DNA from 4 places in the Gracilibacillus sp. JCM 18860 genome. Region 4 is predicted to be linked to each of the others. Evidence: riboswitches for the same ligand, from Rfam matches in the RefSeq annotation. Region 4 holds a riboswitch; each other region holds the start of a gene.
What was found. Region 4 has a riboswitch for S-adenosylmethionine ahead of ACZ5R4_RS08360 (SDR family NAD(P)-dependent oxidoreductase). Riboswitches for the same ligand answer to the same signal wherever they lie in the genome.
Positions count from the first base shown of each region.

Region 1: another riboswitch for S-adenosylmethionine. It lies ahead of ACZ5R4_RS15695 (bifunctional homocysteine S-methyltransferase/methylenetetrahydrofolate reductase); the one in region 4 lies ahead of ACZ5R4_RS08360 (SDR family NAD(P)-dependent oxidoreductase).
Region 2: another riboswitch for S-adenosylmethionine. It lies ahead of ACZ5R4_RS17660 (acetyl-CoA C-acyltransferase); the one in region 4 lies ahead of ACZ5R4_RS08360 (SDR family NAD(P)-dependent oxidoreductase).
Region 3: another riboswitch for S-adenosylmethionine. It lies ahead of ACZ5R4_RS17925 (5-methyltetrahydropteroyltriglutamate--homocysteine S-methyltransferase); the one in region 4 lies ahead of ACZ5R4_RS08360 (SDR family NAD(P)-dependent oxidoreductase).

Region 1 is NZ_AP043868.1:3,095,432-3,099,662, forward strand. It holds gene metE (5-methyltetrahydropteroyltriglutamate--homocysteine S-methyltransferase) at 1-1,141, opposite strand, end outside; gene ACZ5R4_RS15695 (bifunctional homocysteine S-methyltransferase/methylenetetrahydrofolate reductase) at 1,203-3,056, opposite strand; SAM riboswitch class I at 3,202-3,308, opposite strand; gene ACZ5R4_RS15700 (nitroreductase family protein) at 3,477-4,046, shown strand.
Region 2 is NZ_AP043868.1:3,563,409-3,567,639, forward strand. It holds gene ACZ5R4_RS17655 (acetoacetate--CoA ligase) at 1-598, opposite strand, end outside; gene ACZ5R4_RS17660 (acetyl-CoA C-acyltransferase) at 614-1,765, opposite strand; SAM riboswitch class I at 1,844-1,956, opposite strand; gene ACZ5R4_RS17665 (MFS transporter) at 2,160-3,344, shown strand; gene ACZ5R4_RS17670 (VOC family protein) at 3,414-3,824, shown strand; gene ACZ5R4_RS17675 (GHMP family kinase ATP-binding protein) at 3,837-4,231, shown strand, end outside.
Region 3 is NZ_AP043868.1:3,616,433-3,620,663, forward strand. It holds gene ACZ5R4_RS17915 (HAMP domain-containing sensor histidine kinase) at 1-557, opposite strand, end outside; gene ACZ5R4_RS17920 (response regulator transcription factor) at 554-1,234, opposite strand; SAM riboswitch class I at 1,401-1,501, shown strand; gene ACZ5R4_RS17925 (5-methyltetrahydropteroyltriglutamate--homocysteine S-methyltransferase) at 1,611-2,714, shown strand; gene ACZ5R4_RS17930 (methyl-accepting chemotaxis protein) at 2,902-4,231, opposite strand, start outside.
Region 4 is NZ_AP043868.1:1,615,902-1,620,132, reverse strand. It holds gene ACZ5R4_RS08365 (Na+/H+ antiporter NhaC family protein) at 1-1,322, opposite strand, end outside; gene ACZ5R4_RS08360 (SDR family NAD(P)-dependent oxidoreductase) at 1,318-2,082, opposite strand; SAM riboswitch class I at 2,155-2,255, opposite strand; gene ACZ5R4_RS08355 (hypothetical protein) at 2,460-3,164, shown strand; gene ACZ5R4_RS08350 (dihydrofolate reductase family protein) at 3,294-3,896, shown strand; gene ACZ5R4_RS08345 (IS3 family transposase) at 3,976-4,164, opposite strand; partial or broken gene ACZ5R4_RS08340 (IS3 family transposase) at 4,177-4,231, opposite strand, start outside.

The DNA.
Region 1 (4,231 bases), 1.5 Mb from region 4:
TTGCTGTCTTACTTTCTTCTAGAATCGTCTGAATCGATGCTTTTCCTTTATTGGCACCTTCAGTGATCGCCTGAATTTCTTTTAGCTTCTCATCTGCAAAGCTAAGTCCATTTAATATAATAGGATCCATTTTACTTTCACTATCTTTTGTTACAGGGACATGTAACAGAGAGCAGGAAGGTTGTAAAATAATTGTCTCCACATCAACTGCTCCATTAATTTCTTCCACTAGTTCAAGGGTTGTGTCTAAGTCTGCACGCCATACATTGCGTCCATTGATGACTCCGGCAGCTAGAACCTTATCTTTCGGGAATCCCCATTTTTTGATTAATTCTAAGCTTTCACCATGAATGAAATCTAGACCTATCCCATTAACGGGAAACTGTACGACCTTTTGATAATGTTGAACCGTTTCAAAATATGTTTGTAGCAATATTTTTGCTTGGGGTGCTTCTGCACGTAAGGTCTGATAGGTTTTTTCAATGAGCTCTAACTCCTGATTAGAAATATTTGTCCCTAGAATTGGTTCATCAATTTGGATCCATTCTGCTCCAGCTTCCGTTAATTCGTTTAAAACTTGAGCATATAATGGCAGAAATTTCTCTACCCAGTCTGATAGTTCATTTTCTTCATAGCCCTTAGATAGTTTTACGAAAGTAACCGGACCAATTAGTACAGGTTTTCCGATAATTCCGAGCTTTTCCTTTGCTTCAAGGAAATAAGTTAATGGACGATTTTCGACAAGCTTTGGTGTTACATCATTTAATTCAGGTACAATGTAATGATAGTTTGTATTAAACCATTTCGTCATTTCAGCAGCAACTGCTTCCTTTGTACCACGTGCAATTCCAAAATACGTATCTAGTGATTTTTCGTCTAGGTCTTGAAATCTTGTAGGAATGACACCAAAGGAAAAAGCGGTATCAAGTACGTGATCATAGAAGGAAAAATCTCCAACAGGAATCCAATCAATACCTAGTTTTTGTTGTTTTTCTAGGTTAGCTAAACGTAATTTAGTAGTTTGGTTGATTAATGCTTTTTCTGTTATATTGTTTCCCCAAAAAGATTCAAGAGCATGCTTCCATTCTCTTTTTTCCCCGATTCTCGGATACCCAAGATTAGAACTGATGAATGTTGTCATATTTTATTCTCCTTTTTCTTTCATATTATTACAGCTAAAGGAATTCCCCGTTTTAGAAGTCTTACCTTATCTTTGCTGTTGATTTTGCTTTTGTTTTTTCATGGACATAATCGGTTAATTCAACGGTAATTTCGTAATTCATAAAAGGTGTGATGAGATAAATACCGTTGAAATAGGAAATAGCTGTATCAATTAATTCCTTTGCGATTTCTATTCCTTCACGGATCGCATCTGCTCGATTAGATCGGGCTTGCATTCTTGCCCTTACTTCATCAGACAGCTTCATCCCTGGAACTTCATGGTGTAAAAATTCAGCATTTTTATAGGAAACGAGTGGCATGATTCCGATAAAAATAGGTGCTTCTATATGCTTGGTTTCCCGAGCAAGTGCAATGATTTTTTCGTGACTAAAAATTGGTTGTGTTAAAAAATAATCTGCACCGTGCTCGATTTTTTTGTGCATTCTTTTCACAGCCTTTTCTAAGTTTGCGACATTTGGATTGAAGGCTGCAGCTACTTGAAAGGCGGTATTCTCTCTTAAGGAAGCACCAGAGAAGGATAACCCTTGATTACACTGCTTGATTAATCGTGTTAATTCAAAGGAAGTTACGTCAAATACGGATGAGGCACCAGGAAATCCACCAATTCTTGTAGGATCACCCGTTATTGCTAAAATCTCATGGAAGCCCAGTGTATGTAACCCCATTAGGTGTGCTTGCAGGCCGATTAGGTTGCGATCTCTACATGTGAGGTGGATAAGTGGTGTAACATTTAGATGGAGTTGTTTCATTTTGACAGCCATCGCTAAATTACTGATTCGCGGTGTAGCAAGTGAATTATCCGCTAAAGTAATCGCATCCACACCTGCATCTTCCAGAGCTTTCGCCCCTTTAATAAACTCATCAATTTCTAGATGCTTTGGTGCATCTAATTCAACAATAACGGTATGCTGTTTCTTAGCTTTATCCACCAATGTCGGATTCGACTGGACAGTTTGGGAAGAAGGGAGTGTGATCAGTCCTTCTTTCACCTGGACGGTTTTGTCTAAAATAGGTGTTAGTCCCTCAATACCATCCTTTAAGGCCCTAATATGCTCTGGGGTCGTTCCACAGCACCCTCCGATAAGACGTACTCCTTGATCTCGGAATTCCTTTGCACATCGTTTGAAATAATCTGTTTGCTTGCTGTAAACAAGCTTGCCGTTTTCATATGCTGGTAGACTAGCATTTGGAAATGCTGATAAGTGTGCTCGCTCAGGTAATGGTACGGCTTCTAGTGACTCAATCATATGGTGTGGACCTAAACGACAATTAACCCCAACGACATCTGCACCAAGTACTTCTAGCTGTGTTAATACATCAGCTAAGGACATACCGTTTTCTAAAATACCAGGCTCATGCATCGATACATTTGTAATAATAGGGAGGTCTGTTTCTTTTCTTGCAATTTCTAGAACAGCGGTTAATTCGTCGATGTCATAATAAGTTTCTAATAGGATGCCATCTACACCTTCTAATAGAAGGCTAAATAATTGTTCCTTGAAGCTCCTTATGATGTCTTTTTTGGATGTGACTAGCTTTTGAATTCCTCGAATTCCACCAATCGTCCCAAGTACAAATGTTTCATTTTTTGCTGCTTGTTTAGCTAATTGGACAGCACGTGTATTTATTTGGTGTACTTCCTCCTCCAAGCCAAATCTTGCTAGCTTAATATAATTGGCTCCATACGTATTGGTTTGGATGATATCTGCCCCAGCGTCAATATAGGATTGATGAACTTGGAGGACCTCTTCTGGTTTTGATAGATTATATGCTTCAAAGCATTGATCAACCCCATGTGCGTAAAGTAAAGTACCTATCGCACCATCTGCTATGAGGATATTTTCTTTGAGAGCTTGTAGGAGTGATGATGTCATTCTTTCACCTCTTTTCTTTTCATAATCATTTATAAAAAACAAGCAATCTCCACTATAATTGCTGTTTTTTGAACAAAAGGCCCAGAAAAACAAAAAAATCTTCATCCCTTGAAAGATGAAGACTCTATATAAATAGATCTCACGTTCCTCATCTTTCAAGCGTTGTTGCGCTTGCTGGAATTAGCACCTTGTCTAATAAAGACGGTTGCTGAGGTATCACAGGGCCAGTCCCTCCACCTCTCTTGATAAGAGTAAAGCTTTATGAAGTTTTGTTGTCATTATATTACATTATAAGTAAAATACTTTCAAGTCATTTTTAATAAAAAATTGAATTTTTTTCCTAGATTGTTATTCAACTTGTTTGATAACAAGAATGATGGTATCATTGAAAATGATTCTCATTAAAAAGGAGATTAGATGATGGCAAGTTTAAAAAATCTTATAAAAGAGCGACGCTCCATTTCAAACTATAAAGAAAATCCTGTTTCTAAGGAACTAATGAAAGATTTATTAAGTATAGCTGTCTGGGTGCCCAATCATAAAATGACTGAGCCGTGGCGTTTTGTATTTATAACAGGCGAATCAAAGAAAAAATTAGCAGAAATCAATCGAGAGGTAGCGAAAGAAAAAGCAAAGAATGCCTCTGGTGAGGAGCTAGAGCAGATAGGCGAAAATGGCTACCAAAAGATCATGAACGTTCCATTTATCATTATGGTTATTAATACGCTTCATCCTCAAGAAAAACTGAGAGAAGAAGATTATGCTTCGGCTAGCTGTCTTATTCAAAATTTCAGTTTGTTAGCTTGGGAGGAAGGATTAAGTGTTTTTTGGAAAACTGGTAAATTGTCGTTTTGTGAGGAGACAGCTGCACTTATCGACTTGAAGGATGATGAACGAGTAGTTGGCTTACTTCAAGTCGGCTATCCAGCGAAACAAGTTAACCCTATTCCTAGAATAAATGTGAATGATAGAATAACAGAATTAGACTAATAATCTTTGATGAAAAAGCTAAACTAAACGACTTGGCGTAAAGCCAAGTTTTTTTATTTCTGTTATAATTCATCACTTTCTAAGCAAAAAAAGTGCCGATGAAGCGATATCATCGGCAACCAAGAAAAAGGGGCTATCATTTTGTGAGAAAGCAATCCTTGCAGCATTGCTCAATTTGGAACATC
Region 2 (4,231 bases), 1.9 Mb from region 4:
ATTGATAATGTAAGGCAGTGATAAGAAGCTTCGGATTGACTTGTCCGATACGGTCCACCATTCCTTTTACACCAAAGTCTGGAGAACAAGACGTCCAGATTGCACCAATGGAAACTGTCGCAAGTACAGCCACTAATCCATCAAGGTTATTTGTCGTTACACCTGCGACACGATCTCCTTTTTGAACACCTAAATCGATTAAACCTCTCTGTGCTTTCGCGACGAGTGTTCGTAGCTCTCCCATTGTGACAGAACGTGTGACACCAGTCTCATTTGCCTCATAAACAGCTATTCTTTCATCCGGTCCACGTAATAGATTTTCGGTAAAGTTAAGTGTCGCTTCTGAGAAGAAGGTGGCGTCTGCCATCGACTCAGCAGGGGTGTAAATGGTTTCTCCTTTATTTCCAATCACTTTTGCATAATCCCAAACATGGGACCAAAAATCGCCGATATGGGAAATCGACCAGCGATGGAAACGATCATAAGGAAAAAGAGACTGCCCACAAAATTTGGCAAATGCTTGTATATGTGAAGCTTGGATTTGTTCTTCTGTTGGTTCCCACAAATAAGGGGATTGATTTAACAAACGGGTACTCATGAAAAAATCTCCTTTCTAATTGGATACTTCTATTAAAATAGCGCCACCTTGGCCGCCACCACCACAAAGGGAAGCAATACCAAGCCCACCTCCACGTCTTTTTAATTCATGGGCAAGGGTTAATACGAGACGAAGACCAGTGCCACCTAGTGGATGTCCAATAGCGATAGCACCACCGTTGACATTCACTTTACTGTAATCGATGTTTAGTTCACGACAGCTTGCAATCACGACACTAGCAAATGCTTCATTGATTTCGAACAAATCAATATCATCTATTGTTAGGTCGTTTTTTTGGAGCAATTGCTCAATTGCTTTTGCTGGCTTTGTTTGTAAGCTCGTGTCAGGCCCTGCTATTTCTGTCCAATCCATGACTTTAGCAAGTGGCTGTTGCCCTAGTTCTTTTGCCTTTTGCTCCGAGGTGATGATTCCAAAGCTTGCCCCATCTGTCATTTGGGAGGCATTGCCTGCTGTAATCGTTCCATTCTTCGTAAAAGCAGGGGAGAGGCTCGCTAACTTTTCAAGACTAGTATTCTCACGGATGCCTTCATCTTTCGCTAAGACATTCTCAATCGGTGCAATTTCTGCTTGAAACAATTTGTCTGTTTGAGCTCTAGCTGCTCTTTGTTGAGATAGAAAAGCATATTCATCTTGCTCTTGGCGGTTAATTTGATAGATTTGATTGTGCTTCTCTGTTAATACACCCATCGACTGATCACTTAGCGCACACCATAAACCGTCATGTAATAGGCTGTCTGTTAACTCCGTGTTCCCAATTCCTGTACCGAGTCTAACGGGAATGGTATGAGGAGCATTTGTCATCGAATCAAATCCACCTACCACATAATAATCTCCTTCATTTAACAGAATTCTTCTGGAAGCATCTGCAATCGAAGCAAGCCCCCCCAAACAGACATTATTTAAGGTAATAGCTGGAGTCGAAATATCGATGCCAGCTTGATAAGCCACCTGCCTTGCGGGATTCTGCCCCGCTCCTGCTTGGATTACTTGTGCTAGAATGACGCCATCTGGATGGTGTGCTTCTGTATTTTTTTGAATTAAGGCATGTAAGGCAGAAGCTCCTAATTCTGTTGCTGAATAGTTTGCCAATCCACCCTTCCATTTTCCAAAAGGTGTTCGGTTTCCGTCGAGAAGAATAGTCCCCATTGTCTTTAACTCCTTTTAAGTGAAATAAAAAAAGTCCCTCTATAAAAGATAGAGAGACTTTGGTCATCATGATCCGCTCTCTTATCTTTCTAAGCATAGCTTAGATGGAATTGGCACCTGTATTAAGTAAATACCACTTAATGGTTGCCGAGGCTTCTAAGGGCCAGTCCCTCCACCTCTCTTGATAAGACGTTATTTTGTATATAATTCCGAGTGAATTACTTTAATATTAGATTTTTAATATGCTTAACTTTAGCATTTGATGCTAGGTATGTCAATGGTTAATTAAGGGAATTATCAGGGATTTTTTTGCAAGCCCTTTCGTTTTTAACTTCCACCTATCTGTTGTACAATAGAAATATATTTCGAGTATCGAAAAAAAGGAGTAAGATAAATGCAACTTCTAGAAAAGGAAGTAAAAAAAGAAAAAATATGGACGAAGGATTTTGCCCTCATTTGTATGGCAAATTTTTTTATATTTTTAGGCTTTCAGATGACACTACCAACCATTCCTTTATTTGTGCAGCACCTTGGTGGAAATGATCAAATGATTGGAATTATTACTGGTGTGTTTACCTTTTCAGCATTGTTATTTCGTCCGAATGCAGGGCATTCCCTAGAATCAGTAGGGAGAAAATTTGTGTACATGCTAGGCTTAGGGATATTTGTTCTATCTGTTGGTTCCTTTGCTTTTATTTCTAGTGTTATCCTGTTATTTTTTATTCGTTGTGTTCAAGGAATCGGTTGGGGCTATTCGACAACAGCTACTGGCACTATTGCAACAGATCTCATTCCACAGAAGCGAAGAGGAGAAGGGATGGGCTATTTCGGTTTATCTGGTAACATTGCACTGGCTATCGGTCCAGCTCTTGGTCTGTCCCTATATGGAGTCACCTCCTTTACGGTGTTGTTTTTAATCGCGTCAAGTCTTGGAATCATTGCCTTTATTCTCTCTACTCAGATTACATATAAAAAAGTAGAATCCCGTGAGAAGATAAAAAAAGCTAGATTTGATCTTTTTGAAAAGACAGCCCTACAGCCATCGATTCTATTATTTTTTATTACAACCGCATTTGGAGGGATTGCTTCTTATCTACCTTTATATACAGAGCAGGAGGGCATTGCTGGCATTGAGGTCTACTTTCTTATTTATGCACTTTTCTTAATGATTACTAGAGCCTTCGCTGGTAGATTATATGATCGTTATGGACATATCGTCGTTTTCCTACCGGGAACCTCCTTGATTCTTATCGCCATGCTATTGTTATTTTGGTTACCCAATTCCTTCATCCTGTTTTTAGCTGCAGCACTTTATGGATTAGGCTTTGGTACCGTTCAACCAGCATTACAAGCGTGGGCGATTGATAAAGCAAGCACCAATCGAAAAGGGATGGCAAATGCTACTTTTTTCTCGTTTTTTGATCTTGGTGTAGGTATTGGCGCCATTGTATTCGGACAAATCGCTTTCTTATTTGATTATGATTATATTTATTTAACTGCAGCATTTTCTATTTTCTCATCGATGGCCATCTATTTAGGCTTGCTAGTACGATTAAGATTTGTTAGTCGTCCCCATTAAAGCAAAAAGCAATGGCGTCATGAAGACAGTTATGATACGATTTAGCTAAAAATAGAGGAGGAATCTATGGTGATAAAGGGAATTGGTCATACAGCTTATTTTGTGCGGGATATGGAAAGATCGTTAAGCTTTTATTGTGATGTACTAGGACTGGAAAAAGCGTTTGAACTCCATAATGAACAGGATGAACCTTGGATTGTCTATCTTAAAATTAGTGAACGGCAATTTATCGAGCTTTTCTACCATGGGAAGGATGGCAATCTTCAGCCAGAAAATGCTGCTGGTTATCATCATCTATGCTTAGAGGTGGAGGATATTCACCAGATAGCGGATCACTTGAACAAGAAAGGCTGGCCATTAGATGTGGAGCCTACAAAAGGTGTCGATCACAATTACCAGTGCTGGGCAACAGATCCTGATGGGAATAGGATTGAATTCATGCAACTAATGCCAGATTCTCCACATCTCAAAGGAAAGTAAAGAGGGATAAAAATGCATGAGTTAATACAGTTATATAAGGATGTATATGGAGATGACACATTAAGCGCTGTTCTTTCCCCATTAAGGATATGTCCATTAGGTGCACATGTGGATCATCAAGGCGGTATCGTGACAGGACTCGCTTTAGATGAAAATGTAGAGATGGTTTTTTCTGCAAGTGATGATGGTTATGTTCGGATTCAAAGTGCTGATTTTCCTGATGAAGAGTATTTCCATATTGATCGTGTCCCGGAAATGCTACCAGGCTCTTGGGGAAATTATGCACGAGGTGCAGTGCTTGCCTTAAGCAAGGATCAGAAATTAACGACAGGTTTTCGTGCCGTAATTAGTGGCAGGCTACCAATTGGAGGATTAAGTTCCTCCGCTGCTGTAACTACCGCCTATTT
Region 3 (4,231 bases), 2.0 Mb from region 4:
TTAATAGGAATCGTGATATATCGAGCGAGCACAATGCCTGCAATAATCGCAGGAATCAGCATGAAAAAGGATGCAACAAATAAAACGAATTGAAGTGTGCTTAAGGTATCATCCATCGAATACAATGCTTCACTTACTTGAAGTGTTACGACAGAGCCATCATTCCAAATAATCGGTGTGGCCACTTGCACATAACTGTTGCCATTTTTATCTTTACTTAACGTGATCTCTTCTTTGGTTGTATAGTGATAGGGCCAGTCAAAGAATTTACCGTCTGCTGTTGTTCGGTTGAGAAATTCCCCATCTTCTCTAAAAATCCGAATCAATCCATTGGCTGGAAGAAACGCCTGCAGTAGTTCCTTTGTATTCGTGTCGGCTGCAATCTTATCCTGCTTGGCAAGTGCCTCCATAATTTGAATGGCATCGCTTTTGACACGATCGATTTCATTCTCACTCATCCTATTCTGGTAAAGAAAATAGACAGATCCATTTAACAGCAAAATAAATACAATCATTAAAGCAGATAAGAAAATTTGTATTTTCGTTCGTAATGTCATAGCGCAGAATCCTTTACCGTATAGCCTACGCCTCGGACTGTATGAATCGTGTTTTTATCGAAAGGCTTATCGATTTTATTTCGTAAATATCGAATATAAACATCTACGACATTCGTGTCGCCAACATAATCAAATCCCCATACCTTGTCTAACAACTGATCACGGCTAAATACTTGGTTTTTATTTTCGACTAAAAAGCAGAGAAGGTCGAATTCTCTTCGAGTTAACTCGATAAAGGAATCCCCGCGTTTTACATCTCTCGAATTTTTATCAACTGTTAAATCATCGATACTGACGAAGGAAGTGGATCGAGGCTTTTGATTTCGTAATTGTGCACGGATTCTTGCTAAAAGTTCCTCTAATTGAAATGGTTTGGTAATATAATCATTTGCTCCAAGGTCAAGTCCTGATACCTTGTCATGCACTTCATCCTTTGCGGTTAAAAGAATAACAGGGGTAGATGGGTCTATTTTTCGGAATCGTCGAAGTACTTCCAATCCACTCATACTTGGAAGCATAATGTCTAGTAGTACTAGTGCATATTTATTTTGTTGCAATAGTTCTAATGCTATTCTTCCGTCAGGAGCAATCGTTGTTTGATAATCCTCATATTGTAATTCGAGCTCTAACACTCGCGCTAATTTTTCTTCATCTTCTACAATTAAGATCTCCGTCATGTGTTCACCACCTTATTCTTTAATATAGCATATGGAAAAATATCTGCCCATCCTTTTCCATAACCTTAGTATTTTCATCGGTTTAATCAAAAATAGAAATTTCCATAAAAAATGTTGACTTTTTCCAAAGGGTAAGTTAGCATTGATAATATCAATTAAATAACGATTCTTATCCAGAGAGGTGGAGGGACTGGCCCTTTGAAGCCTCAGCAACAGACTATTCCAAGTACTGTGCTAATTCCAGTAGCGATCGCTAGAAGATAAGAAGAGCAGTGAGTAAAAGTATAAACCTCTTCTTATTTTTAAGAAGAGGTTTTTTGCGCGTTGGAAGGATAAGATTCGGGATTCTAAAATACATATGGAGAGAGGTAGAAAAATGACAACTATTACAAAAACAGCACCATTTCGCGCCGACCATGTTGGTAGTTTATTAAGACCAGCATCCTTACATGAGGCAATCGCCAAATACCGAAAAGGAAATCTTCCCTATGACGAGTTAAAAGAGATTCAAAGATCTGAAGTGAAAAGAATCGTCGATAAGCAGATTGAAGTAGGTTTAACAGCTGTAACTGATGGGGAATTCCAGAGACTATGGTGGCATACGGATTTTATGGAATACATCAATGGGGTAGAGGGCTATGTGCCAGAGCAAGGCTATCAATTTGCTAACCAAGTAACCGATGCGTATAATGTGCGTTTAACAGGCAAGGTTTCTTGGAATGAAAACCACCCATTTATTGAGGATGCTAAATTCCTAATCAAACAAATCGACGGAAGAGCCGTACCGAAGTTCACCATTCCAAGTCCTAACCAGTTCTTCAATACTGGAATTATTGGAGAAGAGTACTATGCAAGCTGGGACGAGTTTGCAGAAGATATTATTAAGGTATATCAGGATGCTGTGAAAGCATTTTATGATGTAGGTATCAGATATTTACAATTTGACGATGTTTATATTGCTGGTTTATCGTCTCCGAATCTACCATTTGCTGAATCAGATCAAGATAGACAATCCCTGATTGATCTTGCATTAAAGGTAGTAAATGGTGTGCTTGAGGTGAAGCCTGAAGATATGCAAATTACGACACATCTATGTCGTGGGAATTACCGATCTGATTGGGCATTTTCGGGAAGCTATGATTTGATCGCTCCTACTTTATTTGCCAAGGAAAAGGTTGATGGATTTTTCCTTGAATATGATGATGAGCGTTCCGGAGATTTCCAAGCATTAAAGCATATTCCGAGAAATGGGGCAAAGGTTGTTATAGGGGTATTTACTTCTAAAAATGGAGAGCTTGAGGATAAAGAAGAGATTAAAAGAAGAATTCAAGAGGCATCCGAATTTGTACCACTTGACCAAATTTGCCTTAGCCCACAATGTGGCTTTGCCTCCACTCACCATGGAAATGAGCTGTCTGAAGAACAACAATGGAATAAATTAAAATATATTGTAGATATCTCCAAAGAAATCTGGGGATAAAGAAAAAACATCGCTCCAGCCAAAGGGGCGATGTTTTTTAAATACGTTAGGAAAGCTTAAAATTTATAGCAACGAAGCGAAAATTTTGAAGTCCAACGTATAAGAAAAGCTAACGCATTCGCTAAAAGACGAGCGAATGCGAGTTTTACTAATATTTAAACTAGGTAGGAAGTAAATTTATGGTTTATTACAAGGTTCCGATATTTGTACGTAATGAGTTAGTGTCCTCTACGGTTTCGCTTAATAGTTTGGCAATTTCTTGATTACTTTCTGTCAGGATCGTAATCGTTGCACTCATTTCTTCTAAGCTAGCAGATGATTGTTGAATAATCGCTGCTAGATCATTGGTGGATGATTCTACGCCATTAGATTGCTGCTGAACATCCTCGGCAAGCATGGTGAAGTTTTGTAAGGCACTGTTTAATGTTTCAATCGTTGATGTGAGATCCTCGAAATAACCAGTAACCTCGTTCGATATTTCCATTCCATTAACAAAATTAAGCATGCTTTCATCCATTTGGTTTACGGCTGAATTATTCGACTGGTTCAAGGAAGCGAGGTTCCCGGTAATTTTCTCCGTTGTTTCTCCCGTTAAATCAGCAAGCTTACGAATCTCATCCGCTACGACAGCAAAGCCTTTTCCAGCTTCTCCAGCACGTGCTGCTTCAATAGAGGCATTTAATGCTAGTAGGTTCGTTTGTTCGGTAATTTCTTTAATGTTGTCTGCAAATTGATTCGTTTCTTTAATCTTTTCGGTTAGTTCGGCAAAGGTGCGACTTAGCTGACCAATCGTTTTCTCTAATGTTTCGTTATGGTGATTTAATGTATCCATCTTTTCTTTTCCGGTAGCGGCTAAACTACTTGCTTTGTTCGAATCCTCATATAAGCTCTGGGATGTTTGATGTACGATATCAATATTTTGACGTGTGTCATTGGTAGCGTCTGATATGTTCGAAATCTGTTCCGCCTGTGTTTGACTGCCTTGCGATATTTCTTGAATGGTCGTATTTAGTTCATTTTGTGCGTACACATTTTCTTGTAATTGTGTGTTAATGGTGGTAATTTTTTCTAAGATAGTCGAAATGGAGCTTTCAATGAGTTGATTCTGCTCTTGCTTGGAGTTGTTGTGTTGCTGAGAAGTTTGCAATAACTCGGTAAGCTGCTCCATTTGTCCATTAGCCATCTTGATCACAAAATGAAAAATAAGAAGACTTAACAATTGGATAAGGACCGTATATTGAAAAATCTGCATCATTTCTGTATTAGAAGGGTCCATTCTAATAAAGTTGTAAGCAATCACAACGATCCCTAACGAGTATCCAGTATAAAAGATCTTCTTGTTCATATGGATCGCAGAGAAGATATTTAAAAAGATAACAATCAGAAATAGGGCAGAGGTAGCACCATTTAATGCAATATAAACTAGGTCTGAAAGATAGAAAATTACGATAAAAATATAAGGCAAAAGAAATGCCTTCTGATCGAATTTTTTAAAGCTGAAATAGATTAGGATAATA
Region 4 (4,231 bases):
TGTTTAACTTTTCTACGAGGGAATCCAAACAAAATGGCAGTAATTCCACAAATTCCAAGCAATACTGGATAAAAGGAATAAGGCATAATACTTATAGGTGATATCGAAGCAAGTCCTGCCACTGCCAGCATTTGGCCACCATATGGTACGATCCCTTGCCAACAAGCGGCGAAGATATCAAGAATACTTGCCGATTTTCTTGGGTCAACATTATACTTGCTTGCAATATCTTTTGCTAACGGCCCCGTCATTATAATGGAAATCGTGTTATTGGCAGTACTAATATCTGCTACACTAACAAGCCCAGCGATACCAAATTCAGCCCCTTTTTTCGATTTGATCTTGTTAGAAACTACATGAAGTAAATAATCTATCCCTCCATTGTATTGAATAATTCCGATTATTCCTCCGATAAACAATGCTACAATTGCAATATCCTCCATATTCAATACGCCTTGTGATGCAGCCTGGAGCAGAGTTGTACCAGTGTAGGAACCATCTATGATACCAATCGCACCAGCAAGGATAATCCCACCGATTAACACAATTACCACATTCACTCCTAAGATGGCTACGATTAATACAGCAAGATAAGGTATAACTTTCACAAGATTATAAGAATAGTCCTCCAATTGATTGATATGACTTCCTGAAGTAATGAACCATAATATAAGTGCAGTAATCAATGCGCCGGGAAGAACGATAAAAAAGTTTGTTTTAAACTTATCGCTCATCGAAGTGTTTTGGGTTCGTGCGGAAGCGATCGTAGTATCCGAAATCATCGATAGATTATCACCAAACATAGCCCCACCAATCACAGTAGCCATTGCTAATGCCATAGGAATATCCGTTTGATCAGCAATACCAATTCCAATAGGAGTAAGTGCGACGACAGTTCCCATCGATGTCCCCATTGTAATGGAGATAAAACAACCAATTAAAAATAATCCTACCATTAAAAGGTTTGCAGGTAGGAGGGAAAGCCCAAGGTTCACGGTCGCATCAACTGCGCCCATACCTTTTGCTACTTCCGAAAAGGCACCTGCAAGCACAAAAATGATGCACATTAGCATAATATTTTCATGCCCAGCCCCCTTTGTGAAGATTTCAATTTTTTTAGCTAGTTTTACTTTGCGATTCATGAAAATGGCAACAGCTGCCGCAATAATGACCGCCACATTCAGTGGCATATTAGAAAAATCCTTTGTCAACACTCCTGTGCCGATAAATAACAATATAAATATGAGTAAGGGGAATAATGCCGAGGCCTTCCCTTTAGTCTGTTGAGTCATGTTGTATTCCTCCTGTTTATATAGGTTAATGCATGGTCATGCCACCAGTTATGTTAATTGCTTGTCCTGTCATGTAATTCGAATATTTTGAGGCTAAAAAGACCACCACATATGCGACATCTTCAGGAGTTCCTGTTCTTCCAAGTGGCACCTGTGAAAAGTCCTCTTCTCTAATTGCTTCTTCATTCAAACCCCTCAAATTACCACCAATCACTCGTTCTTTACGTTTCATGTCCGTTTCAATAATACCAGGACAGACGGCATTTACATTAATTTGGTCTTGCGCAAGCTCGAGAGCCATCACTTTAGTAAGCCCAATGACTGCATGCTTAGAGGCAACATAGCTCCCCATTAGGCGATAGCCGTTTTTTCCAGCCTGTGAAGCAATATTGATAATTTTACCTCCAAAGCCTTGATCCTTCAGTTTATTCGCAACGACTTGGCTACATAATTGCACACCTTTAGCATTTATATCCATTGTTTTATCCCAATCTTCTTCTTTTATCTTCGTAAAGTAATCCATTGTCGAAATGCCAGCATTGTTCACTAGGATATCTATTTTTCCAAAATGATGAATAACCTGTTTTATCATATTATGGACATCATTTTTGTTAGAGACATCTGCCTGGAAATAGAATAAATTTTCATCATCTGTCTGCTTGGTTTCTTGAATATCAATAGCGGCAACCTTTGCGTTAGATGATAAAAGAGCCTGAACAATAGACTTTCCAATACCGTTTGCTCCACCTGTAACGATGGCGACCTTTCCAGATAAATCAACTTTGAGCATAGAATAACCTCTTTTCTATAATAAAAAACCCTCTTCAAAAGTAAGAAGAGGGTGAAGTAAGATGAATGTCTCTTCTTATCTGTTAGCTATTTGCTACTGGAATTGGCACATTACTCTTAAGAGTTGTTGCCGAGGATTCATAGGGCCAGTCCCTCCCCCTCTCTAGATAAGAACATATAGGAAAGTTAATGCTCTTTAGTTTACAACTAGAAACAAGTTATAGTCAAGTGTTTCACTAGGAATTACACCTGTAAAATTTGCCATTCTTTCGTTAATCATTCTCTCTGCTACTAAATGATGGGAAAAATATTGAATGAATGACAATTTAATGGTAGGTTATAAGAGTGATATAATATATTATTTTAAGAGGTGATGGAATGGAGAAGCATAACACCGAAGATTTACAACAAACGGAAGTAGCAGAGGAACAGGAAACAGAAAAGGAACGATTTGTTTCAAATGAGGAGAAAAAAGAGAACAATTCCTCCATAAATTTTGATTTTGGAGAAAGTGTAAAAGAGACAAAGGGTATTCTGAAGGATGCGATTTTAAGACCACATGCTATCGTGAGCTCTACTCGAACAATCCGTATGGAAACGAGTGCACTAATTTTATTATCATTATCATTATTGATAGGTATTTGTTATTTTCTTTTCTATAAATTTGGATTTGAGGGAATGCTCAGCTTATTTGCAGATGTGGGCGTAATGTTTATCATAACGAGCATCTTATCTTGGATGATTACCTTTGCAATCGGCTATTTTTCTCTTTACTTACTTTTAATGTATTTCGGAGATCGTAAAATGGATCATAAAGAATTGTTAACGAAATATGCGATTGTGAATATTCCTTTTACATTAGTTTTTTGTTTAGTGATTTTATTTTTCGGATTTTTAATGGTAGATTTGTTTGTCGTTACATATGTTTTTGCCTTAATGCTATATGGGGTAATTCATATTTATCTTTACCTTGTACATATGAGAAAACCGAAATTTGATTTGTACTGGACAATTGCGGGCTACCTATTAGTCTTAATTGTTGCTACACATTTATTGAATGGAATTGATTTTTCAGCATTTTAAAAAGCAGGAGTACACCTCTTGCTTTTTTATTGTTTAGCTAACTCTGTCACTATTAGCAAGATACAAGAAATTTCTCCTCGGAATATATGTTAAGCTAAAGATAAAGTTTTGTTTGAAAGGTGGAGGATAATGGGCAAAGTTGTTTTAGATATCTCGATGTCTCTGGATGGTTATATTAGTGGTCAAAATGATAGTCAGATCCAGCCATTAGGTGATGGTGGAGAGTTTATTCAAAATTGGTTATTTGATGGTAATGAATCAAGCAGTTATAACGATTTTTTCAAGCTTTCTAGTACAAATAAAAAAGTTTTCGACAATACGGTAGCTAATACAGGCGCGATGATAGTTGGGAGGAGAACCTTCGATATTGTAAAAGGATGGGGTGGAAGTCATCCAATTCAAGGTATTCCTATCTTTGTTGTAACACATCAAAAACCAGATAGTTATATAGAAGAGAATACAACGTTCACCTTCGTTACAGATGGGATAAAAAGTGCAGTTGAGCAAGCGAAGAAAGCAGCGCAGGATAAAAATATTAGTATCGGGACCGCACATATTGCACAGCAATGTATTCAAGAAGGTCTATTGGATGAAATGCTACTACATGTATCGCCAGTTCTGCTTGGTGGAGGAATTCGCTTATTTGAGCAAAATAGCAAAGTAAAGCTTAAAAATATAGAAACGATTGCTGCTGATAATGTGACTCATCTAAAATACAGTCTCTTGTATTAATTTGAACTGCCCCCTGTCAAGTAGACAGGTAAATAAACAAAATATTTTGTGCCATGTATGGTTTCCATGCATGGCTTTTTTATGCTGGAATTCTTAACCCCATCTTCAACGTCACGCGCTTTGTATTATAAAATTCAATATAAGCCTCAATATCTTTTTCTAATTCCTCAAATGTGTTATAAGTGGTTAGTCGATACATCTCTTCCTTGATGATCCCCCAAAAGTTTTCCATCGGACCGTTATCAATGCATTTACCAACACGCGACATGCTTTGGGTAATCTAGTGTTCTTCCACAAAACGTTTAAATCCATGGGACGTATATTGAAAGCCGCGA